One region of the Limnohabitans sp. Hippo4 genome, then DNA from elsewhere that is predicted to be linked to it. Evidence: predicted binding sites of a transcription regulator. Region 1 holds the regulator's gene; each other region holds the start of a gene.

The links. Region 1 encodes sigma-54, which starts transcription at its own class of promoters, with help from an activator protein. Its sites were predicted from a motif close to TGGCANGNAANCTGCTTT; they were not measured.
Region 2: a site for sigma-54 is predicted at 3,984-4,001, ahead of B9Z46_RS02600 (ANTAR domain-containing response regulator). Genes of this name have one in related genera too.
Region 3: a site for sigma-54 is predicted at 3,244-3,261, ahead of B9Z46_RS02190 (DUF2126 domain-containing protein). Genes of this name have one in related genera too.

The regions. Positions count from the first base shown of each region.
Region 1 is NZ_NESE01000003.1:240,451-247,786, reverse strand. Features, by position in the region: gene B9Z46_RS10245 (class I SAM-dependent RNA methyltransferase) at 1-943, opposite strand, end outside; gene B9Z46_RS10240 (RNA polymerase factor sigma-54) at 940-2,508, opposite strand; gene lptB (LPS export ABC transporter ATP-binding protein) at 2,522-3,280, opposite strand; gene lptA (lipopolysaccharide transport periplasmic protein LptA) at 3,277-3,882, opposite strand; gene B9Z46_RS10225 (thiol:disulfide interchange protein DsbA/DsbL) at 3,998-4,660, opposite strand; gene B9Z46_RS10220 (SPOR domain-containing protein) at 4,704-5,387, opposite strand; gene argS (arginine--tRNA ligase) at 5,426-7,111, opposite strand; gene B9Z46_RS10210 (LysR family transcriptional regulator) at 7,121-7,336, opposite strand, start outside.
Region 2 is NZ_NESE01000001.1:562,031-569,366, reverse strand. Features, by position in the region: gene nirB (nitrite reductase large subunit NirB) at 1-130, opposite strand, end outside; gene B9Z46_RS02615 (ABC transporter ATP-binding protein) at 127-960, opposite strand; gene ntrB (nitrate ABC transporter permease) at 957-1,751, opposite strand; gene B9Z46_RS02605 (CmpA/NrtA family ABC transporter substrate-binding protein) at 1,761-3,005, opposite strand; gene B9Z46_RS02600 (ANTAR domain-containing response regulator) at 3,276-3,938, opposite strand; gene tsaD (tRNA (adenosine(37)-N6)-threonylcarbamoyltransferase complex transferase subunit TsaD) at 4,062-5,117, shown strand; gene B9Z46_RS02590 (branched-chain amino acid ABC transporter substrate-binding protein) at 5,161-6,408, shown strand; gene B9Z46_RS02585 (tripartite tricarboxylate transporter substrate binding protein) at 6,462-7,336, opposite strand, start outside.
Region 3 is NZ_NESE01000001.1:475,986-483,321, forward strand. Features, by position in the region: gene B9Z46_RS02180 (circularly permuted type 2 ATP-grasp protein) at 1-608, opposite strand, end outside; gene B9Z46_RS02185 (DNA internalization-related competence protein ComEC/Rec2) at 673-3,216, opposite strand; gene B9Z46_RS02190 (DUF2126 domain-containing protein) at 3,318-6,746, shown strand; gene B9Z46_RS02195 (circularly permuted type 2 ATP-grasp protein) at 6,765-7,336, shown strand, end outside.

The sequences.
Region 1 (7,336 bases):
CAATGCGCTCGCCATAAGGTGGGTTGAGCAACATGATGCCGGGTGTTTCACAAGGCGGCATGCGCTGCAATGCGTCGCCACCGCGGGTTTGGACCACTTGGCCAACGCCTGCGCGCTCGGCATTGCGCTGTGTGAAGTCCACCATTCGGAACGCCACATCGGAGGCGTGAATTTCGGCGGTGGGCGCGTGCTCTTGCGCGCGCGCATCGTCTTGCAGGGCTTGCCAAACGTGCGGTTGAAACGGCAGCAATTTTTCAAAGGCAAAGCGACGCATGATGCCGGGCGCAATACCGCAGGCAATTTGCGCGGCTTCAATGGCAATGGTGCCACTGCCGCAGCAAGGATCGTACAAAGGCGTCTGCGCATCCCAACCGCTGGCGGCCAACATGGCGGCAGCCAAGGTTTCTTTGAGTGGGGCATCGCCCTTGTCTTCGCGCCAACCACGTTTGAACAAAGGCTCACCTGACGTGTCCATGTACAGCGTGCAACTGTCGGTGGTGAGGTGCACGTAAATGCGCACGTCGGGCCACTGCGTGTTGACGTCGGGACGCTCGCCGCGCTTGGCGCGAAAACGATCGGCCACGGCATCTTTGATTTTGAGCGCCGCAAAGTTCAGGCTGGTGAGTGGGCTGTGCTGCGCCGTGATTTCAATCTTGAAAGTCTGCTTGGTGGTGAACCAAATTTCCCAAGCCACCGCACTGGCTGCATCGTACAAATCTTTTTCACTGCGATAAAAAGTTTGCGACAGTTGAATGAGCACGCGTTGGGTGAGGCGGCTGTGCAAATTCAGACGCAAGGCATCACGCCATGACGCGTTGGCCATCACACCGCCGCGGCCGGTCAGCAGGTCGTTACCGGTGAGGCCCGTGAGTTGATGGACCTCGTCGGCCAATAAGCCTTCAACGCCGGCGGCGCAAGGCATGAAAAGTTGAAGCGAGTTCACAGAGTTTTACGCAAGTTGGCGGGCGCAATTTTGAGCGCCTCGCGGTATTTGGCAACGGTGCGACGTGCGCAATCGATGCCTTGTTCTTTGAGCATTTCAGACAGTTGGTTGTCTGAGAGCGGCTTGTTGGGATTTTCGGCGGCCACCAATTGTTTGATGAGCGCACGCACGGCTGTACTGGAAGCCGCGCTGCCACTGTCGGTACCTAGGCCCGAGCCAAAGAAATACTTCAACTCGAAGGTGCCCATGGGCGTGGTCATGTACTTGGCCGTGGTGACGCGGCTGATGGTGGACTCGTGCAAGCCCAGTTCATCGGCAATTTCTCGCAGCACCAAGGGGCGCATGGCCAATTCACCATGGATGAAGAAATTGCGCTGACGCTCCACAATGGCCGTCGACACACGCAAAATGGTGTCAAAGCGCTGTTGAATGTTTTTGATGAACCAGCGCGCTTCTTGCAGGCGTTGTTGCAAACCCAAATGGGCTTCGCCTTTGCCGCCGCGCAAGGCGTTGGCGTAAATGTCGTGCACCCGCAGTTTGGGCATCACATCGGGGTTGAGCTGAACTCTGAAGTGCGGCTCGCCGCCTTTGCGCGTACCAATGACCAACACATCGGGCACGATGACATGTTGCTCGGCATTGGCAAAAGGACGACCGGGTTTGGGCTCTAAGCGTGTGATGAATGCCAGCGCTTGTTTGACGATGCCTTCGTCTTCACCGCATTGAACCGCCAAGCGTTTGAAATCGCGTTTGGCCAGCAGCTCCAAAGGCAGCGCGCAAATTTTGAGGCCTACGGCAGCCACTTCGTGGTCGGGCTCATCTTTCAAGATGGCTTTGAGTTGAATGCGCAAGCACTCGCCCAAATCGCGTGCGCCAATGCCCACCGGTTCGAGTGATTGCAGCAAGCTCAAAGCCACCGTGAAGCGATGCACCAACTCTTCCAATTGCTCAATGTCGTCGGTGCCGGCCAGGCCTTGCGCCAAAGATTCGAGGCTGTCTTCCAGATAACCGTCGTCGTTCAAAGACTCGATGAGAAAGCGCAGCGCTGCGCGGTCAATTTCTGACAAGCGCATCGACAAAGCCTGTCGATGCAAATACTCGGTGAGTGAGCCTAGGCCGCGTGCCAACTCAATGGCGTCTGCGCCATCCGAGTCGTTGTTGGTGTTGTTCTTGCGCGCGCCGGCGTCGGTGCCCCATTCGCTGTCGTCGGGTGCAATCTCGACGCTGCCGTCGCCATCCCAGCTGTCGGCCACATCGGTAACGGCTTCGTCGTTAGAAACAGACGCTGTGGATTCGCTGGCGGCATCGCGTGAATCAGCGCCGGCATCGCTGGCGGCTTCTGACACACGATCGCCCAAGCTGACGCGCGCATCGGATTCTGGCAAGCCAAAATCTTCTTGCGGTGCTTCGTCGGTGCTGCGCTCAAGGAAGGGGTTTTCGTCGAGCATTTGCTCGACTTCTTGGCTGAGCTCTAAGGTCGAGAGTTGAAGCAGCCGAATGGATTGTTGCAACTGTGGCGTCAGCGCCAAGTGTTGGGACATCCGAAGGGAAAGGCTTTGCTTCATAGGAGTTCAGCCATCACATTCGGAAGTGTTCGCCCAAGTAGACGCGGCGCACATCGGCGTTGTCCACAATGTCTTTGGGTGTGCCTTGGGCCAGCACGCGACCTTCGCTGATGATGTAGGCGTGATCGCAAATGCCCAAGGTTTCACGCACGTTGTGATCGGTGATGAGCACGCCAATGCCGCGCTCTTTCAAAAACGCAATGATGCGTTGAATCTCAATCACCGCAATGGGGTCGATGCCCGCAAAAGGTTCGTCGAGCAAAATGAACCGAGGGTCGGTGGCCAGTGCGCGCGCAATTTCAACGCGTCGGCGTTCGCCACCCGACAAAGCCAAGGACGGTGAGTCGTGCAGATGATCAACGCGCAAGTCTTTCAGGAGCGCTTGAAGTCGGTCTTGGATGGCGGATTCGCTGAGCGGCTTGCCCTCGGCGTCATGCTGCAACTCGAGCACTGCACGCACGTTTTCGGCCACCGTGAGTTTTCTGAAAATGGAAGCCTCTTGCGGCAAGTACGACAGGCCCATGCGCGAGCGGCGATGGATGGGCATGCGTGTGACGTCATCACCATCGATCAGAATTTGTCCACCATCGGTGCGTACCAAACCCACAATCATGTAGAAGGACGTGGTTTTGCCGGCACCGTTGGGGCCAAGCAAGCCGACCACTTCACCTTTTTGAACTTTGACAGAAACGTCAAACACCACTTGGCGGCTGCCGTAGGACTTTTGCAAGTGCCGCGCTTCTAAGCTGCTGATGGCGTGTTCTTGACTCATGGTTTGTCGTTGCCAATGCGAGGGCTGGGTTTCAAGGCCGGCCCTGTTGGCGTGGCGGAGACATCGCTTGTTTTGGGTCGAGGGGTGATGGTGGCTTTGACGCGTTGATTGCCGCTGCCTGTGTTGGGCTTGCCATCAACTGTGAACACCTCAGTGGTGTTGTTGACCAAAATTTGTTGCCCTTGAATACGATCAGCCACCACCGTGCCACGCAGCAAGCGCAGTTCGGCGCGCGAGGTCAGTGTGAGGGTATCGGCTTGGCTGTTGTAAACCGCAGTTTCAGCTTCGCCTTCGGTGAACTCTTCAAGTGCTTCGCGCTTTTGTCGGAAGAAAATGCGTTCGCCAGGTTCTGCCCACAACTTGGCCACTTGGTTGCCTTGACCGTCTTGCTTCACTTCCATGCGGTGGGCTTTCAAGACCAAACTGCCCTTGGTCATTTGAACCTTGCCCGTGAAGGTGGTGAGTTGTTGCTGGTCGTCGTGCTTGAGTGTGTCAGCCTCAATGTTCATGGGTTTGTCGCGGTCCGCTTTTTCGGCGTGAGCGCCTGTCGCCGTGAAGACGGCGGCCCAACTGCAGAACAAAAGAATGAGGTGAAATTTCATAAAGGCGCGAATCTTGCTTGATTGTAGGTGTTGATCGCAGCGTCAAGCACTTTTGCAAGAAAAATGACGTAAAAAAGCCCGCCGAAGCGGGCTGATGCACAACACCTTGAAAAGATCAGGCGCGGCCTTGACGAACTTGCGTCAACAAAGATTCGGCCACTTGCAGGGCGCGCTCCATGCTGCCGGCCAAAGTGCCGTCGACGTAGTACTTGCCAGCGACACCCAAAGAAGGCACGCCTTCAATTTTGAAGTCGTTTTGCAATTGCACGGCACGCTTGAGCTTGCTGGCCACGCCAAAAGATTTGGCGGCATCGGCAAATTTGGTTTTGTCGACGCCTTGTTTTTCGATCCAAGCCAAGATGCTGGCGTCGGTGTTCAAGGGCAAACGCTCCACATGCACGGCTTGGAAAACTTTGCCGTGCAGTTTTTCCAACAGGCCCATGGCTTCGAGCGCGTAGAAGAGGCGTTGTTGAGGGGCAAAGTCGTCACGGAAAGCCACGGGGACGCGTTGCACCACCACATCTTTGGGGGCGTTTTTAACCCATTGCGCAAAGGTGGGTTCAAAGGCATTGCAGTGCGGGCAGCTGTACCAAAAGAACTCAATCAATTGGATCTTGCCGGCTTCGGCGTCTGTGGGGACCACGCGGTCCAGCTTGAGATAGTCTTTGCCAGCCACAAACTTGGCGGGGCCTTGCGCCAACGCAGGGGGATTCCAAGTCAAACCGCCCACAGCCGCGGCAGTGCTTAAAGTGGCGAGAGAAAAATCACGGCGTTTCATGGTGACTCCTGAAATTTGAAATGATCGATAAAAAGCGTTGAGATCAGCGCTGAACACGAACCAAGGCAGCGTCAATGCCGCTGGCGTCCAGTCGGGCTTTGATTTTTTCGGCTTGCTCTTTGTCGTCAAAGGGGCCGCTGCGAACGCGGTAGATGGTGCGACCCGCTTGGTCGCGCTCGCTGACTTTGGATTCGATGCCCATCATGGACAGCTTGGCCTTTTGTGCATCGGCATCGCCAGCCGATTTGAAGGCGCCTGCTTGCACAAAGTAAGTGAATGGATCGTTGGCCGCGGCTTTGCTGGCGGCCGGTGAAGCCGCAGGTGTGGGCTGCGGTGTGGCTGCAGGCGGCGGTGCCACTGCTGGTGCCGCGGCCGCTGGTGATGCAGGTGCTGAACCGCTGCTGGATTTCTTCATCAAGTCGGCCAAGGGGTCAGCAGCCACGGCGGGTGCAGGTGCGTTGGTGGCTGGGGCAGCACTGCCATCAGCAGGTGTTTCTGCATTGGCTGGCTTGCTTTGCAAAGCACCGTTGGGGTTCCAGTCTTTGTTCTTTTGAGTCTCCACGGCATCTTGTTCAGCCGAACGCGATTGGTTTTTGTTGCTGAACGGCATGGGCACTTTGGTGACGTACATCGCCACACCCAAAGCGACCGTCAGGCCAATGACCAGACCCAAAATGAAGCCAAGCAGGGTGCTGCCGCGCTGGCTTTGAAGTTTGGAAGTTGACATGTTGTGTTGGTTTCTCAAGGTAATGCCGTTGGGATGAATTACATCTGCTCTGGCGCAGACACACCCAATATCTTCAAGCCATTTTGCAAGACTTGGGCACAAGCTGCAACCAAGGCCAAGCGTGCCAGTTTTTGGTTTTCGTCTTCCACCAAAATGCGCTCTGCATCGTAGTAGCTGTGATAGCTGGCGGCCAAGTCGCGCAAGTAGAACGTCACATCGTGCGGCGCAAAGTCTTGTGCAGCCGCCGTGAGCATTTCGGGGTATTTGGCCAAGAGCAACATGAGGGCTTGTGCCTTTGGATTTTCCAGGCTGGACAAATCGGCTTTGGCCAAACTGGCCACATCGCCGCCCCAGGTGCGCAAGATGGAGTGAATGCGCGCGTGTGCATATTGCACGTAATACACAGGGTTGTCGTTGTTTTGGGCCAAGGCCAAATCAATGTCAAACACGTACTCGGTGTCAGGTTTGCGGCTGAGCAAGAAGAAACGCACGGCGTCTTTGCTGGTCCACTCAATCAGGTCGCGCAAAGTCACATAGCTGCCCGCGCGTTTGGAAATTTTCACTTCCTCACCGCCGCGCATCACGCGCACCATGGTGTGCAGCACGTAGTCGGGGTAGCCTTGCGGAATGCCCACGCCAGCGGCTTGAAGACCCGCGCGCACACGGGCAATGGTGCCGTGGTGGTCGGTGCCTTGAATGTTCACCACCTTGGTAAAGCCACGCTCCCACTTGGTGATGTGATACGCCACATCGGGCACGAAGTAGGTGTAGGTGCCGTCGCCTTTGCGCATCACGCGGTCTTTGTCGTCACCGTAGTCGGTGGACTTGAGCCACAGGGCGCCGTCTTGTTCGTAGGTCTTGCCAGCTTCTTGGAGTTTCTTGACGGCACTGTCAACACGTCCGCTGGTGTACAGGCTGGACTCGAGATAGTAGTTGTCAAACTTGACGTCGAAGGCTTTCAAGTCGAGGTCTTGTTCGTGGCGCAGATAGGCCACGGCAAATTCACGCATGCCATTCAAATCATTCAGGTCGCCACTGCCGGTAAATTCACGGTCGTCGGACTTGACGGTTTTCTTGGCCAAGAAATCTTGTGCAATGTCTTGGATGTAATCGCCGTTGTAGGCGGCCGCGTTTTCGCCGCTGGGCCACTGTGCATCGCCGGGCTTGAAGCCTTGCGCGCGCAATTGCGTGGACGTGGCCAAGGTGTTGATTTGCACGCCCGCGTCGTTGTAATAAAACTCGCGGTAAACGTTCCAACCTTGCGTGGCAAACAAATTGCAAATGGCATCGCCCAAAGCCGCTTGACGGCCGTGACCCACGTGCAATGGGCCTGTGGGGTTGGCAGACACAAATTCCACCAACACTTTTTCATTGCGCTCGGCTTGTTTACCAAAGCAGGATGCCGCATGCAGCACCTCTTTGACCACGGCTTGTTTGGCGCTGGGCTTGAGCTTGAGGTTCAAAAAGCCAGGGCCGGCAATGTCGATGCTTTCAACCCATTGGCTGAAGGCCGGTGTGGTCATGAGCGCGGTGCGCAAAGCTTCGCCCACTTGTCGGGGGTTTTGGCCCAAAGGTTTGGCCAAGTGCATGGCGGCCGTGCAGGCCAAATCGCCATGGGCGGCCACCTTGGGTGATTCAAAGACGGCTTTGGCGCCGGCACCGGCGTGCAGGCGTTCGAGTTCGGCGGCGAGGGCCGAGAGTAATTCTTGTTTGGCTTGAAGCATCCCCCGATTTTACGGGGCGCTTTGCCATGTTGTGGGCAAGCTGTAGTGATGCTTCAAAAAGTCGATCCAAAGGCGCAAACGCAGGGGCAGGTGCTTGCGTTGGGGAAAAACACCGTAAATGCCATTGGGCGGGGCTGCAAAATCGGCCAAAACCTCGACCAATTGGCCCGATGCGATGTCGTTTTCGACTTCCCAGGTGCTGCGCCATGCAATGCCCATGCTGGC
Region 2 (7,336 bases), on a different contig from region 1:
TGTAGTTGGGGTGAACCTCACTGCCAAAGACCGTGATGTCAAACAAATCAGGCGCGAGTTTGAGAAGTTCTTCCAAGGTGCGGACGCCAGCCATGCCGTTGCCCACCATGACCAATTTCATTTTGCTCATGCTTTCTCCACGTGTGCTTGTCTTGTATAGAGGAAATCAATCACGGCTTTGCGGTAACCCAGATAACGTGGATCGTCAGCCAGTTCAACGCGTGAGCGGGGACGCGGCAAGTCAACCTGCAAGATTTCACCGATGGTGGCCGCAGGGCCATTGGTCATCATCACAATCTTGTCGGACAGCAGCACAGCCTCATCGACATCGTGTGTCACCATGACCACCGTACTTTGTGTGTTGGCCACAATGGCCAGAAGTTCGTCTTGTAGTTTGGCGCGTGTGAGTGCGTCCAGTGCGCCAAAGGGTTCGTCCATTAAGAGAACTTGAGGCTCCATGGCCAAGGCACGGGCAATGCCCACACGTTGCTTCATGCCGCCAGAGATCTCACCAGGACGTTTTTGTGAGGCATGCGATAAGCCCACCATGTCAAGGGCGGCGTCGGTTCGTGCTTTCAGTTGCGCCACATTTTCTTTGGTTTTGCCATCGACCCGGCCATTGTTGCCAAACACGCGCTCGACGCCCAAGTAGACATTTTCAAAACAAGTGAGCCAAGGCAGCAAAGAGTGGTTTTGAAACACCACAGCGCGCTCAGGACCAGGACCCGAGATTTCACGGTTGGCACAAATCAAATTGCCTTGCGTGGGAGTGGTCAAGCCTGCAATCAAATTGAGCAAGGTGGATTTGCCGCAGCCGGAGTGTCCAATCAAGGCCACAAACTCGCCTTTGGCGACTGTCAGGTCGATGTCACGCAGTGCAGGAAAATCGCCTTTGCTGGTTTTGAAAGTTTGCGCGACACCTTGAATTTCAAGGAACTTGGATGAGAGATTCAAATTCATGAGCGCACCTCTTCAAAAGTGAATGCAGTGGCCAACTTGATCAAGGCATATTCCAATATCAATCCCACCAAACCAATCACAAAGATCGCAATGATGATGTTTTTAACGTTCAGGTTGTTCCACTCATCCCAAACCCAGAAGCCAATGCCCACGCCGCCTGTCAGCATCTCTGCGGCCACAATGACCAGCCATGCCGTGCCCACGGCTAATCGCACGCCTGTCAACATGTAAGGCAAGACAGCAGGGAACAAAATTTTGCTGACAATTTTCCATTCAGACAAATTCAAAACACGCGCTACGTTCATGTAGTCTTGCGGAACGCGTTGAACACCCACCGCTGTGTTGATCACCATGGGCCAAATGGAGCAAATGAAGATGGTCCAAATGGCAGCAGGGTTGGCGCCTTTGAACACCAACAAGCCAATCGGCAACCAAGCCAACGGTGAAACAGGACGCAGCAGGCTGATCAAGGGGTTGAACATGTTGGAGAGAAACTCGAAACGACCAATCAAAAAGCCAAAGGGTATGCCCACCAATGCAGCCAAACCAAATCCCATGGCCACCCGCTTGAGAGAACTCAAAATATTCCAGCCCACGCCCTGGTCGTTGGGGCCATTGCTGTAAAACGGATCGCTGAAAACTTGGATGGCTTGCACCAAGGTTTCTTTGGGGGAGGGGAAATTGTTGGTGCTGCTGAATGAGACCAAGCCCCAAATGCCGACGAGAAATGCCATGCCCAAGAGGGGTGGCAGCACTCGGAGCACAATGGTTTTGAAATGGAAAGTGGGCATTCGAAATCCTTAAGCTTTAACTTTGAAGCTGTCTGCGTATTTCTTGGGATCTTTGCCGTCCCACACCATGCCATCCATGAACTTGCTGGTGCGCATGGCATCTTTGGGAACGGGTGTGTTGCTGGCCGTGGCCGCTTGTTTGTAGATGTCGATGTGATTGATTTGCTTGGCCACATTCAAATAGTCGGGGTGATCTTTGAGCAAGCCCCAACGCTTGTGCTGGGTCAAGAACCACATGCCATCTGACAGGTAGGGGAATGTCGCGTTGCCATCGGCATAAAACTTCATGTGATTTTTGTCATCCCATGTTTTGCCCAAACCATTTTGATAGCGTCCCAAAATGCGTTGGTTGATGACGTCGACGCTGGTGTTGACATAGGCTTTGTCGGCAATGGTTTCCGCCATCTTCATTTTGTTTTGCAGACCAGCGTCAATCCACTTGCTGGCTTCCAAAATGGCGGCAGTCACAGCGCGTGCGGTGTTGGGATATTTCTTGGCGAATTCTGCGGTTGTGCCCAAAACTTTTTCTGGGTGATCGGGCCAGATGTCTTGCGTGGTGGTGGCTGTGATGCCAATACCATCTGCAATGGCGCGGTGACCCCAAGGTTCGCCGACACAATAGCCGTCCATGTTGCCAACCCGCATGTTGGCCACCATTTGGGGTGGTGGAACCGTGATGACTTTGGCGTCTTTCAACGGGTTGACACCCACACTGGCCAGCCAGTAGTAAAGCCACATGGCGTGGGTCCCTGTTGGAAAGGTTTGTGCAAAGGTGTAATCGCGTTTGTCAGTGGCCATGAGCTTGGCCAAGCTGGCAGCGTCCACCGCACCTTTATCAGAAAGCTTCTTCGACAAAGTGATGGCCTGTCCGTTTTGGTTCAAGGTCATCAAGATGGCCATGTCTTTCTTGGGGCCGGATGTGCCCAAATGCACGCCATAAATCAGGCCATACAAGACGTGGGCAAAATCCAATTCGCCATTGACCAGTTTGTCTCGAACTCCGGCCCAGCTGGCTTCTTTGGTTGGAATGATTTTGACGCCGTATTTTTTGTCGATGCCTAAAACAGAGGCCATGACGACGCTGGCGCAATCTGTGAGGGGAATGAAGCCAATCTTGACCTCTTCTTTTTCGGGTTTGTCAGAGCCTTGCGCGTAAACAGCTGCGCGCAAGGCGGGGGCGATGGTCAATGCGCCGGCTGTAGCGGCTTGCAGGACATTGCGTCGGCTCATAGGGGTCTCCAAAATATCGGACATGGCAGGGCTCCTCAAACAAGTTAAAAAAAGTCAGAAACGACAAAGGCGTCCTCACCACGTTCAATCGTTTGAACGGGTGGGGACGCCTTTGTCCTGAGCCTTCGCGGGCTCTTGCTTCAAGTCGTTTGCAATACCTGTGCCATCTGAAATTCTTCGATTCGATGGCCTTGTCTGCCCCAAGCTAGGGATTGGCGCACTTTAAATTGAGCGCCTTGCACCAAAAGAATGCGCAGACAGCATGTTCTTGAATTGCATTGAAGAGACGCGACTTTATGATTTCAGGAGATCTGCCATGTCCAAGGTGCGTTGGGCCACCTCTCCCAATTTAAGGCCTTTGTCCATGGCCACTTTTCTCAATTTCGAAAATGCTTGCTCTTCCGTGCAGCCTTGGTGCTTCATCAAAAGTGCCTTGGCGCGGTCTATCAAGGTTCGGTCCTGCAAATCACTGCGGGCTTGGTCTCGTTCTTGACGCAGGCGCTCTTCGTACTCAAAGCGTGCCATGGCCACATCCAAGATGGGTTTGATGCGAGAACTTGCCAAACCATCCACGATGTAAGCAGAAACGCCTACCGCAACGGCGTCTTTCACATGGCTGGTGTCACTGTCGTCTGTGAACATGACAATGGGACGACGCGCATCGCGCGTGGCAAATACAACGTGCTCAAGTGCATCACGTGCCTCTGATTCTGCATCGACGATGATCAAGTCGGGTTGCAGCTGTGCAATTCGATCGGCCAAAAAGACATCGGCCGGCAAGGATGCAATCAGGTTGAAGCCGTTTTCCAGTAAACCAATGCGCAAGGCGCGGGAGCGTTTTGCTTGGGACAGGGCATGGTCGTCTTCTGGATCTGTGACTTCCAAGTCTGGCGCGACCACCACGATGCGCAGGGCCTCTGGTGGTTTGGATTTCTTGGACTTAGAAGTTTGAATCATCGATCTTATGAAAAGTCAGAGTGGGCAGGGCTGACTTTGAATGCTTACGCAATTTATGCGCCAACCAAGGGCATGCTGGTTCAAAAACCCTGGCCCTCAGGGCATCGCATAAACTCTGCCCCTATGCTTTTTCTTGGAATTGAGTCTTCTTGCGATGAAACCGGTGTGGCTTTGGTTGAAACCCAAGCCTTTGGCGTGCCACGCCTGCTGTCGCATGCGCTGTTCAGCCAGATTGACATGCACCAAGCCTATGGTGGGGTGGTGCCAGAGTTGGCCAGCCGTGACCACATTAAGCGGGTGATTCCTTTAACCCGTGACGTGTTGAAGGGTGCGCAAGTTGAATTGGACCAGGTGGATGTGGTCGCCTACACACGCGGCCCCGGCTTGGCGGGTGCATTGCTGGTGGGGGCAGGTGTGGGATGTGCATTGGGTGCGGCATTGAATAAACCCGTTTTGGGTGTTCACCACTTGGAAGGCCACTTGCTGTCGCCTTTTTTAAGCGAGGACCCCCCTGAATTTCCCTTTGTGGCTTTGTTGGTGTCGGGTGGACACACGCAATTGATGCGCGTGGAAGCTGTCGGCTCCTACGAAATTTTGGGTGAAACAGTGGACGATGCGGCCGGTGAGGCCTTTGACAAATCGGCCAAGCTGATGGGACTCGGCTACCCAGGCGGCCCTGCATTGTCCAAGTGCGCGGAGGGTGGTAATCCACAAGCCTTCAAATTGCCGCGTCCTTTGCTGCACAGTGGTGATTTTGATTTTTCGTTTGCTGGACTCAAAACATCCGTGCTGACGCAGGCTAACAAATTGGGCGCTAGCTTGCATGATGCCAGCACGACGCACAAAGCGGACTTGGCTGCATCCACAGAAGCAGCCATTGTGGAGGTGCTGGTGAAGAAATCCATGGCGGCACTGAAAGCGACGGGCATGCGCCGTTTGGTGGTGGCTGGCGGTGTAGGGGCCAATCGTTCCTTGCGTCTGCAGTTGAACCAAGCCTGTCAAAAAGCAGGTGTTCGTGTGCACTACCCCGAACTTCATTTGTGCACCGACAACGGCGCCATGATTGCCATGGCCGCTGCCATGCGCGTCCAAGCGGGACAACAAGCACCGCAATTTGACTACAGCTTTGATGTCAAACCACGCTGGCCTCTTTCGCAAATTGTGGCATCCAGCATTTAATTTTTTTGAGGATTGAGTTTTGATTCACTTGTTTCATTCGGTGATGCGCAGCATTGCGTGTCTGGCGCTTGGCGTTTGCATGACTGCGCATGCGCAAAAGGCACCCATCCAATTGGCATTGATTGAGGGCATGAGTGGCCCCTTTGCAAACACAGGCGAAGCAGTGTTGCGCAATTTGGTATGGGCGGTGGAGCGCGTGAATGCACGTGGAGGTGTGAACACTGCTGAAGGCAAACGGCTTTTGGTTTTGAACCGCTATGACAGCAAAGGCCAGAACGAGGAAGCCATCACTGCATTGCGTGCCGCCATTGATGCAGGAGCCCAATATGTATTTCAAGGCAACTCGTCTGCCAACGCGGCTGTGTTGATTGATGCAATTCAGAAACACAACGATCGTGATTTGCAAAAACGCGTACTCTTTTTAAATTACTCAGCAGTTGATCCTGCGCTGACGCAAGAGAAGTGCAATTTTTGGCACTTCAGATTTGATGCACATGCCGACATGCGCATGACCGCACTGATGCAGGTGCTAAAACAAGACACCAAACTCAAGTCTGTGTATTTGATCGGACAAGATTACAGCTTTGGCCAAGCGGTGCTGCGTGAAGCCAAGCAACAGCTGACCCAATTGCGGCCCGACGTTCAAATCGTCGGTGACGAGTTGCATCCGATGGGGCGTGTGAAAGACTTTTTACCCTATGCGTCCAAAATCAAAGCGTCAGGTGCGCAAGCTGTGATCACGGGCAATTGGGGCAATGATCTGACATTGTTGGTGAAGGCTGCCAAAGAAGTGGGCTTTGAAGGTAAGTTTTACACCTTCTATGGCAATGCCCTAGGTGCGCCGGCTGCCATGGGTGAGGCGGGTGTTGGCAAAGTTTTGGCGGTGGCCGAGTGGATGCCCAACGTGGCAGGCGCGGAAAGCGTCAAGTTTTATCAAGCCTTCAAACAACGCTTTGACAAGCCTTCTGAAGACTATGTGCATTTGCGCATGCAGTTGATGGTGGAAGCCTTGGCGCAGTCGATTGAAAAGGCAGGCTCGGCCGAGCCCTTGGCGGTGGCCTTGCAACTTGAAAATGCGGAAGTCAGCATGGCCGGGCGGAGCGGCAAAATGCGTGCACAAGATCATCAGTTTCAGCAACCCTTGGTGGTGGGTGTGATGGCCAAACAGGGCGGCACAGACGTGCCCTTTGATGTGGAAGGCTCAGGCTACGGATTCAAAACAGTGAAGCAATTCAAAGCAGCCGAAGTGGCGATGCCGAGCAGTTGCAAAATGAGCCGCCCCGCATTCTGAAACAAAACAAATGCCCATGTAAAAAGCCCAGTTTTGACTGGGCTTTTTTCGTTTTAGCCTTGCTTGGCCAATCCGAGTTTTTCAATGATGACTTTTTCTTTTTGGTAGTTGTCACGCGCAAACTTGGTGTATTCCTCGGTGTTCATGTAAATCACCGATTGGTCAAATTTTTCGAAGGTGGCCAAGACTTGTGGGTCTTCCAAAGTTTTCTTGAACGCATCTTGCAATTTGCGTGTGATGGCTGGGTCCATGCCTTTGGGGCCGCCAATACCGAAGGGTGAATCGGACACTGTGTCGTAGCCCAATTCATTGAGTGTGGGCACATTGGGCCAACGCTTGGTTCGCTTGCTGCCATAGGTGGCCAGCAATCTACAGGTGCCTGCGTCAACGTGCGGTGCCCAACCTGTGGCATCGCTGTGTGACATGACATGGCCACCCAAGAGTGCGGCCATGCCATCTGCATTGCCTTTGAAGGGAATGTGCTGAAGCTGGATACCGGCTTTCATGGCGAATTCTTCAACTGCCAAATGCGGTGTGGTGCCGTTGCCTGTAGAGCCGAAGGTAAATTTGCCGGGATTGGCTTTGGCATAGTCCACCAAATCTTTGATGGACTTGATGGGCGAGTCGGAGCGCACCACAATGCCAAAGGTGTAGCCAGTCAGACAGGCGATGTAGGTGAAATCTTGCATGGGATTGAATTGCATTTTTTGCATGTGCGGCAAACGCAAAATACCAATGGTCAATTGAGACAGGGTGTAGCCATCGGGCTTGGCATTGACCAATTCATTGGGGCCCAACATGCCGCTGGCGCCAGCTTTGTTTTCAATCACCACAGGGCTGCCTAAGATGCGCGTGGCGCTTTCAGCCAAGGCGCGCATTACACCATCGGTAGAGCCACCAGCTGGCCAAGGGCAAATCAATTTGATGG
Region 3 (7,336 bases), on a different contig from region 1:
GCCACGCGGTGGCGGCTGAACAATTCGGGAAACAAACGCATCATCATCTTGCGGTCTTCCAGCATGTAACTCACACCGCTGGGCACGCGCAGGTTGTCTTCCAAAACGTAATACTCGCCCTCCCCTTGTGCATTGGGTGCACGCACTATGTCAATGCCGCTGATATGGGAGTAAATTTGGTGCGGCACATCCACGCCCATCATCTCGGGACGGAATTGCGCGTTGTTCAAGATTTGATCGGCTGGAATGATGCCCGCTTTGATGATTTCTTGGTCGTGATAGACATCGTGAATGAAGCGATTGAGGGCCGTGACGCGTTGCACCAAGCCCTTTTCCATGCTTTGCCACTCATGGGCGGGAATGATGCGCGGAATCAGGTCAAAGGGAATGAGTCGCTCAGTGCCAGAGCCACTTTCGTCTTTGTCACCATAGACGGCAAAGGTGATGCCCACCCGGCGAAAAATCATTTCGGCCTCTTCGCGCCGCGCCAGCATCGTGCTGCTGCTCTGCCCCGACAACCAATCGGCATAAGCCTTGTAATGGGCCCTGACAGGACTGCCCGGCTGCGTGGCCGTGGCCTGACTGTACATCTCATCAAATCGCTGCATCTGACTTCACTCCTGTTTTCTGAAAAGCAAGATGCATACCCGCACCCTCTCCCCAAACGGCCGCTTAAGGCGCCTTGAAGTGCCAATAGCGACGTTTGAGGTTTCGCTCACAGTCTAGCGCTTGTGGCGTTTGGCTTTGCCAATGGGCAGCACCGCAAACTGGTGACATGGCCAAAGGCACCCCCAACTGGGCATACCGCGCGACCACTTGAGGCGACGGATGGCCACAGCGGTTGCGATAGCCCGCCTGCACCTCGGCCCATTTCGGCATGAGTTGCTGCACAAAATCAAAGCCTGAGGAAGTTAGGCTGCCGTGGTGTGGCACCAGCAAAAAATCCACCGCTTGAAGGGCATGCGCCTGTAACAAAGCCTGCTCTTGTGGCGCCTCGATGTCGCCTACCAACAATGCACTGGCGGTCCGTGCATCATGCCCATTTTGCGAAAGGTCACCTTGACTTGCATCAATCCTCAACACACAACTGAGGCCGTTGGAGGTTTTGTTCAAGGCGTAGTCGGCCAGTGCAGGATGCAAGACCTCAAATCGAACCCCATCCCATGTCCACTTTTGTCCCGCATGGCACCGATTCACATCACGCAATTGAGACAAAGGGTGGCCCGCCTCCAATGAAGTCCACAAATCAGCATGGGGATGATTTGCCAACACAGCAGACGCTCCGCCTGTGTGATCACTGTCGCGGTGGCTCAGCATCAAACGGTCTAAGTCAACCCCCATTCGTGACATGAATGGCACCAACACACGCTGTCCCGCATCCGCATCAGCTCCCCAAGTGGGCCCAGTGTCGTAAAGCAAAGCATGGTGCGCCGTTCTGAGCAACACTGCATTGCCTTGACCAATGTCCAGCGCCCACAAATCAAACTGACCCCAAACGGGCTTGGGTACTTGCCACAAGCCAATGGGCAAAAGCCACAAAACGCCCCAACACCGCAAGGCCCAGGGCCATTGTTGAAAACAGATCAAGGCACCCAAGATGGCCAACAGCGTCAGTCCCATCGGTGCTTGTGCAAAGTGCCATACACCAGAGGGCCATTGCGACAACCATGTCAAACCCCACATCAAGGGCTCAAATGCCCCGGCCGCCACATGCCACAAAGGATGCCAGACCCATCCTGCCAAAGCCAGAGGCGTCACGCACAAAGTCACCCAAGGAATGGCCATCAAATTGGCCAGCATTCCCGACACCGACAACTGACCAAAAAACAAAATCGACAAGGGTGCCAATGCAACGGTCACCACCCACTGCTCGCGAACAAGCGACTTGAAGTAAGTGAACAGGCCAATACCCAACATGAGGCGAAATTCTTTAAATGGCCCATGCTGCACCATTTTGGCGTCCTGAGTCTCCAAATTGGTGCGCTGCGAAGCTGCACCGGGGTCAGCCAGGATCAAGGCGCCCACCGCCACAAAACTCAACCAAAAACTCGCTTTCAACAAGGCCCAGGGATCCCAAACGCTCACCACCCACAAGGCCAAAGCCCAGCTGCCATACCAAGGCCAACGCACACCTTGCCAACGCAGAACGGACAAGACGAACAGCATCAAAATGGTCCTTTGTGCGGGCAAGCCCCAACCACAAAAAATGGCATAACTCAAAGCCACAAGCAAGCCGCCCACCGATGCGGCAAGAGGTGCCGGTAAACGCAGACACAGCACACTTCCCCGTCGCGCAGAAGATCGCCAACCCCAGGCCAACAAGACAGACGCAAGCCAAGCCAGCATGGTGATGTGCAAGCCAGAAATGCTCATCAAATGCGCCACACCCGTCGCTCTGAAAATCTGCCAATCGCTTGACGCAATTTCGGCTTGATCGCCCATCACCAAGGCGGCAATCACGCCTGCTGAGGACTTGGCGCCAAGCTCGCTGGCCTGCAGCGTTGAATGAATTTGCGCACGCACTTGTTGACGCCATCGGTCCACCGGATAACGCCAAGAACTGCTGAGCTTGTTGGGTGGCCTTTGACCCTTGCCCGCATGAACACTGCCTGTCGCCATGATCCCCAACTCCCACAAACGCAACTCTTCGTCAAAACCACCCGGATTGAGACTGCCATGGGGCAACTTCAGCCGAACCTGAAACTGCCATTGATCACCTGCTTGTAGGCTCTGCCACAGCGGCAAGTCCATGCTGCTGGGCGCTTCCCAATCGGACCAATTGAACTCAATGAAAGTTGGGACCTTGACCGCATCACCTGATGAGGCCAGGCTTGCGCGCAGCACCCGCCCGCGAAACAGAACACCCTTCTCACCCATCCGCGGCAATGACGCCACTTCCACCAAGGCATGCAAGTCTTGCCCCTCTAAGCGCGGGTTCAATGCCTCTTGCATTTGCAACGCACAACGTGCATTGACCAGGGCGCAGGCCAGCAAGGCAATGGCACCCAAAACAGCCAAGCGGTGAGTCGCCCAAGGCATGAATTTTTGAAATAGATGCGCTTGACAGCGTTCAAGCCAATAGGCACCCGCAAGCACCACCAAAGCGCTTGCACTGCCTGTCAAAGTCCATGCAACAGGCCACGCACTCTCTTGCTGCAGTTGAAGCCTTGTACCCAAGAGCCAAGCCCCAACCCAACCCGGCATCCATCGCCACATGTTTGAACCTTTCCGCTAGGCCCAGGATGGCGCGGCTTTTGCTAGTTTAGACAGCCCGAGCTGCTATTTCGATGCAGCCGCTGTTGCGCTTACTTGCATTTATGTCCATTCACGTCGCACTGCACCACGTCACACACTACCGTTACGACCGGCCCGTTCAGTTGGGCCCTCAAGTCATACGCCTGCGACCCGCGCCTCACAGCCGAAGCCACATCTTGTCTTACAGCCTCAAGGTCGAACCTGAAGCGCACTTCATCAATTGGCAGCAAGACCCCTTCTCCAATTACCAAGCCCGCTTGGTCTTTCCCCAAAAAACCACCGAATTCAAAGTAACCGTCGACTTGGTCACGGAAATGGCGGTCTTCAACCCGTTTGACTTTTTCTTAGAACCTAGCGCTGAGCATGTGCCCTTGACCTATTCACCCGCTTTGAAGGAAGAGCTCACAAGTTATTTGGAAAAACTGCCAAGCACACAGCTGTTCAAGAATTACCTTGGAAACATCGACAAGAAACGGCAAAAAACGATCGATTTTTTGGTGCAAATCAACCAGCAGGTCTACCAGGACATCAATTACCTGATCCGAATGGAACCAGGGGTTCAGACACCCGAAGAAACTTTGAAACTGAAGAGTGGCTCTTGCCGTGACTCCGCTTGGTTGCTGGTTCAGTTGTTACGCCACATGGGTCTGGCTGCTCGCTTTGTGTCGGGCTATTTGATTCAACTCACGCCGGATGTGAAATCACTGGACGGTCCCAGCGGTACGGAAGTTGATTTCACCGATTTGCATGCTTGGTGCGAGGTGTACTTGCCCGGTGCAGGTTGGATTGGTTTGGACCCCACATCAGGCTTGCTTGCAGGTGAAGGTCACATTCCATTGGCATGTACACCTCAACCTTCTAGTGCAGCGCCCATCGAGGGTTTGATGGACGAAGCAGAAGTTGAGTTCAGCCACGAGATGAAGATCACGCGGATTTACGAATCCCCTCGCGTGACCAAACCTTATACCGAAGAACAATGGGCAGATGTGCTGGCCCTGGGCGAACAAGTCGATCAAAAATTATTGACCGGTGATGTGCGACTGACCATGGGCGGCGAGCCCACCTTCGTGGCCACAGAAAACCGCGACGCAGCTGAATGGAACACTGACGCGCTTGGCCCAACCAAGCGGGGTTTGGCCACAGAGTTGGTTCACAAATTGAGGCAGCAATACGGACAAGGTGGTTTTCTGCACTTTGGTCAAGGCAAGTGGTATCCCGGCGAGCAACTGCCGCGCTGGGCGCTCAGCATCTATTGGCGCGCAGATGGTCAGCCTTGTTGGCAAGACCCTTCTTTGTTTGCAGATGAACGCGTTGCACATCACTACACCACACAAGATGCTCAAAGCTTCATTGCTGCTTTGGCCAACGAGCTAGGTGTTTCTAATGACCACATCACACCTGGGTATGAAGACACCTGGTACTACCTCTGGCGCGAGCGTCGACTGCCAGTCAACGTCGACCCTTTCGATTCTCGGTTGGACGATGAGCTGGAACGCGCTAGACTGCACCGCGTTTTTTCGCAAGGACTCGACCGCGAAGTGGGCTACCTTTTGCCTTTACAAGCACGAGACCCCAGCGCCGATTCTGAATCGACCACTGCGTGGCAAAGCGGCCCTTGGTTTGTGCGTGACGAGCGCCTCTACCTGATGCCAGGTGACTCAGCCATGGGCTGGCGGCTGCCCCTGGATTCCTTGCCTTGGTCGGCGCCCACAGACCGGACCGTATTGATCGACCAAGATCCCTATGCACCGCGTGGTCCTTTGGCGCATGGACAAGTCGTCAACCGTGCAAATGCCAAGCCAACGCACGCACCCATCCTCCAGCAACAACATCACTCGACATCGCGCGCAGCTTCAATCGCAGACAAGGCGCCTGCACGTTTCACTTCAGACAAGCAAAGCGTGCGAACAGCTTTGTGTGTGGAGATTCGCGATCCACGCCGCGCAAACGGTCCTGTGGCATTGAAAGATGCCAAAACGGATGCCGATGCTCAAGGGGTCATGTATGTTTTCATGCCGCCCCTTGCGCGACTTGAAGATTATTTGAACCTGCTCAGTGCCATCGAAAAAACCGCACAGCAACTTCAAATGAAGATTGTGTTGGAAGGCTACCCTGCGCCGCGTGATTCGCGTTTGAAGTTGTTGCAAGTGACGCCCGACCCTGGCGTGATCGAGGTCAACATCCACCCTGCAAGCAGCTGGAAAGAAGTGGTAGAACACACCGAGTTCCTTTACCAAGCGGCTTTTGAAACACGCCTGAGTGCTGAGAAATTCATGACGGATGGCAGGCACACCGGCACGGGGGGTGGCAATCACGTGGTGATGGGTGGCGCCACACCGCAAGACAGCCCCTTTTTGCGTCGCCCTGAAGTGCTGGCCAGCCTGCTGCTGTATTGGCACAACCACCCTAGCCTCAGCTACTTGTTCAGCGGCATGTTCATTGGCCCCACCAGCCAAGCACCCCGCGTGGACGAAGCGCGCAACGATCAAGTTTATGAACTTGAGATTGCCTTGCGAGAAATTGCACGCAACCGCCAAATTCACGGTCAAAGCATGCCGCCATGGTTGGTTGACCGCAGCCTGCGCAACATCTTGGTCGACATGACAGGCAATACCCACCGCAGTGAGTTTTGCATCGACAAGATGTACTCACCCGACTCGGCCACTGGCCGTTTGGGCTTGCTTGAATTGCGTGCCTTTGAAATGCCACCGCACGCACGCATGAGCGTGGTTCAGCAATTGTTGCTGCGCGCTTTGGTCGCTCGATTTTGGGACCACTCCTACACAGCACCCGTCACGCGCTGGGGCACCACCCTGCACGACCGCTTCATGTTGCCGACCTTCGTCAAAATGGATTTTGATGACGTGCTCACAGAACTAGGAGATGCCGGTTTTCATTTCGATCCCGCCTGGTTTGCACCGCACTTTGAATTTAGATTTCCAAGAGTGGGCGAGTTTTGCATCGATGCCATTCAAGTCACGCTGCGCAACGCGCTGGAACCCTGGCACGTCATGGGCGAGGAAAGCACTTCGAGCGGTACCGCTCGGTATGTCGACTCATCATTAGAGCGATTGGAAGTGCATGTCACTGGCCTCAACCCCAGCCGATACACCGTCACGGTCAATGGCCAAGCCTTGCCTTTACAAGCCACCGGAACGGCGGGCGAATTTGTGGCCAGTGTGCGCTACAAAGCCTGGAACCCACCCTCCTCGCTGCATCCCAGCATTGGCGTGCATGCACCGCTCACGTTGGATGTGCTGGACACTTGGATGAAGCGCTCGATCGGTGGCGCGCAATACCACGTGGCACATCCAGGCGGTCGCAATTACGACACGCTGCCTGTCAATGCCTACGAGGCTGAAAGCCGCCGATTGGCCCGATTTTTCAGAATGGGCCACACACCAGGTCGCATGGCCATGCCGCCCGCCAACATTGAATTGGCGGCCAGTCCAGAATTTCCGTTCACATTGGACCTGCGCCGGGTCAGATGAGGTGACAATTGACGCATTGTGGAATTTAACAACAACCCTTTTTCCGCCAACACCCAAGGCGCGCAAGCCACTGTCGATTCAGCGGCCATGGTGCAAGCCATCGTCAGAGACATCGATGTAGCCCCCACGGGTCATTGGGATGAGATGCGTGGTGGCGTCAGCAAAGTGTCCGACGTTCCTAAGCATTTGTCTGCGGCCAAGCAAACCGCCAATACGGCATGGACAGAATTTTTATCGCACCTAGGTTCTGAAGGCATTCAAAGTTTGCCTGCGCGCCACGACGCCATGATGCGGCAAGTTCGCGACAACGGCATGACTTACAACGTCTATGCCAATGCTGACCAACCTCAGCGGCCTTGGTCTCTAGATTTGCTGCCGCTACTTTTGACGGCGCAAGATTGGTCTCAAATTGAAACGGGTGTGGTCCAGCGCATGCGCCTGCTTGAGGGCATCATGTCCGATGTTTATGGCATGCAGCATCTCTTGAAACAAGGTGCCATTCCCTATGCGCTGGTCCAAGGCCATGCGGGCTATTTGCATGCCATGCAAGGCAGCTCACCTGTTGGCGGACGGCATTTGAATTTGGCAGC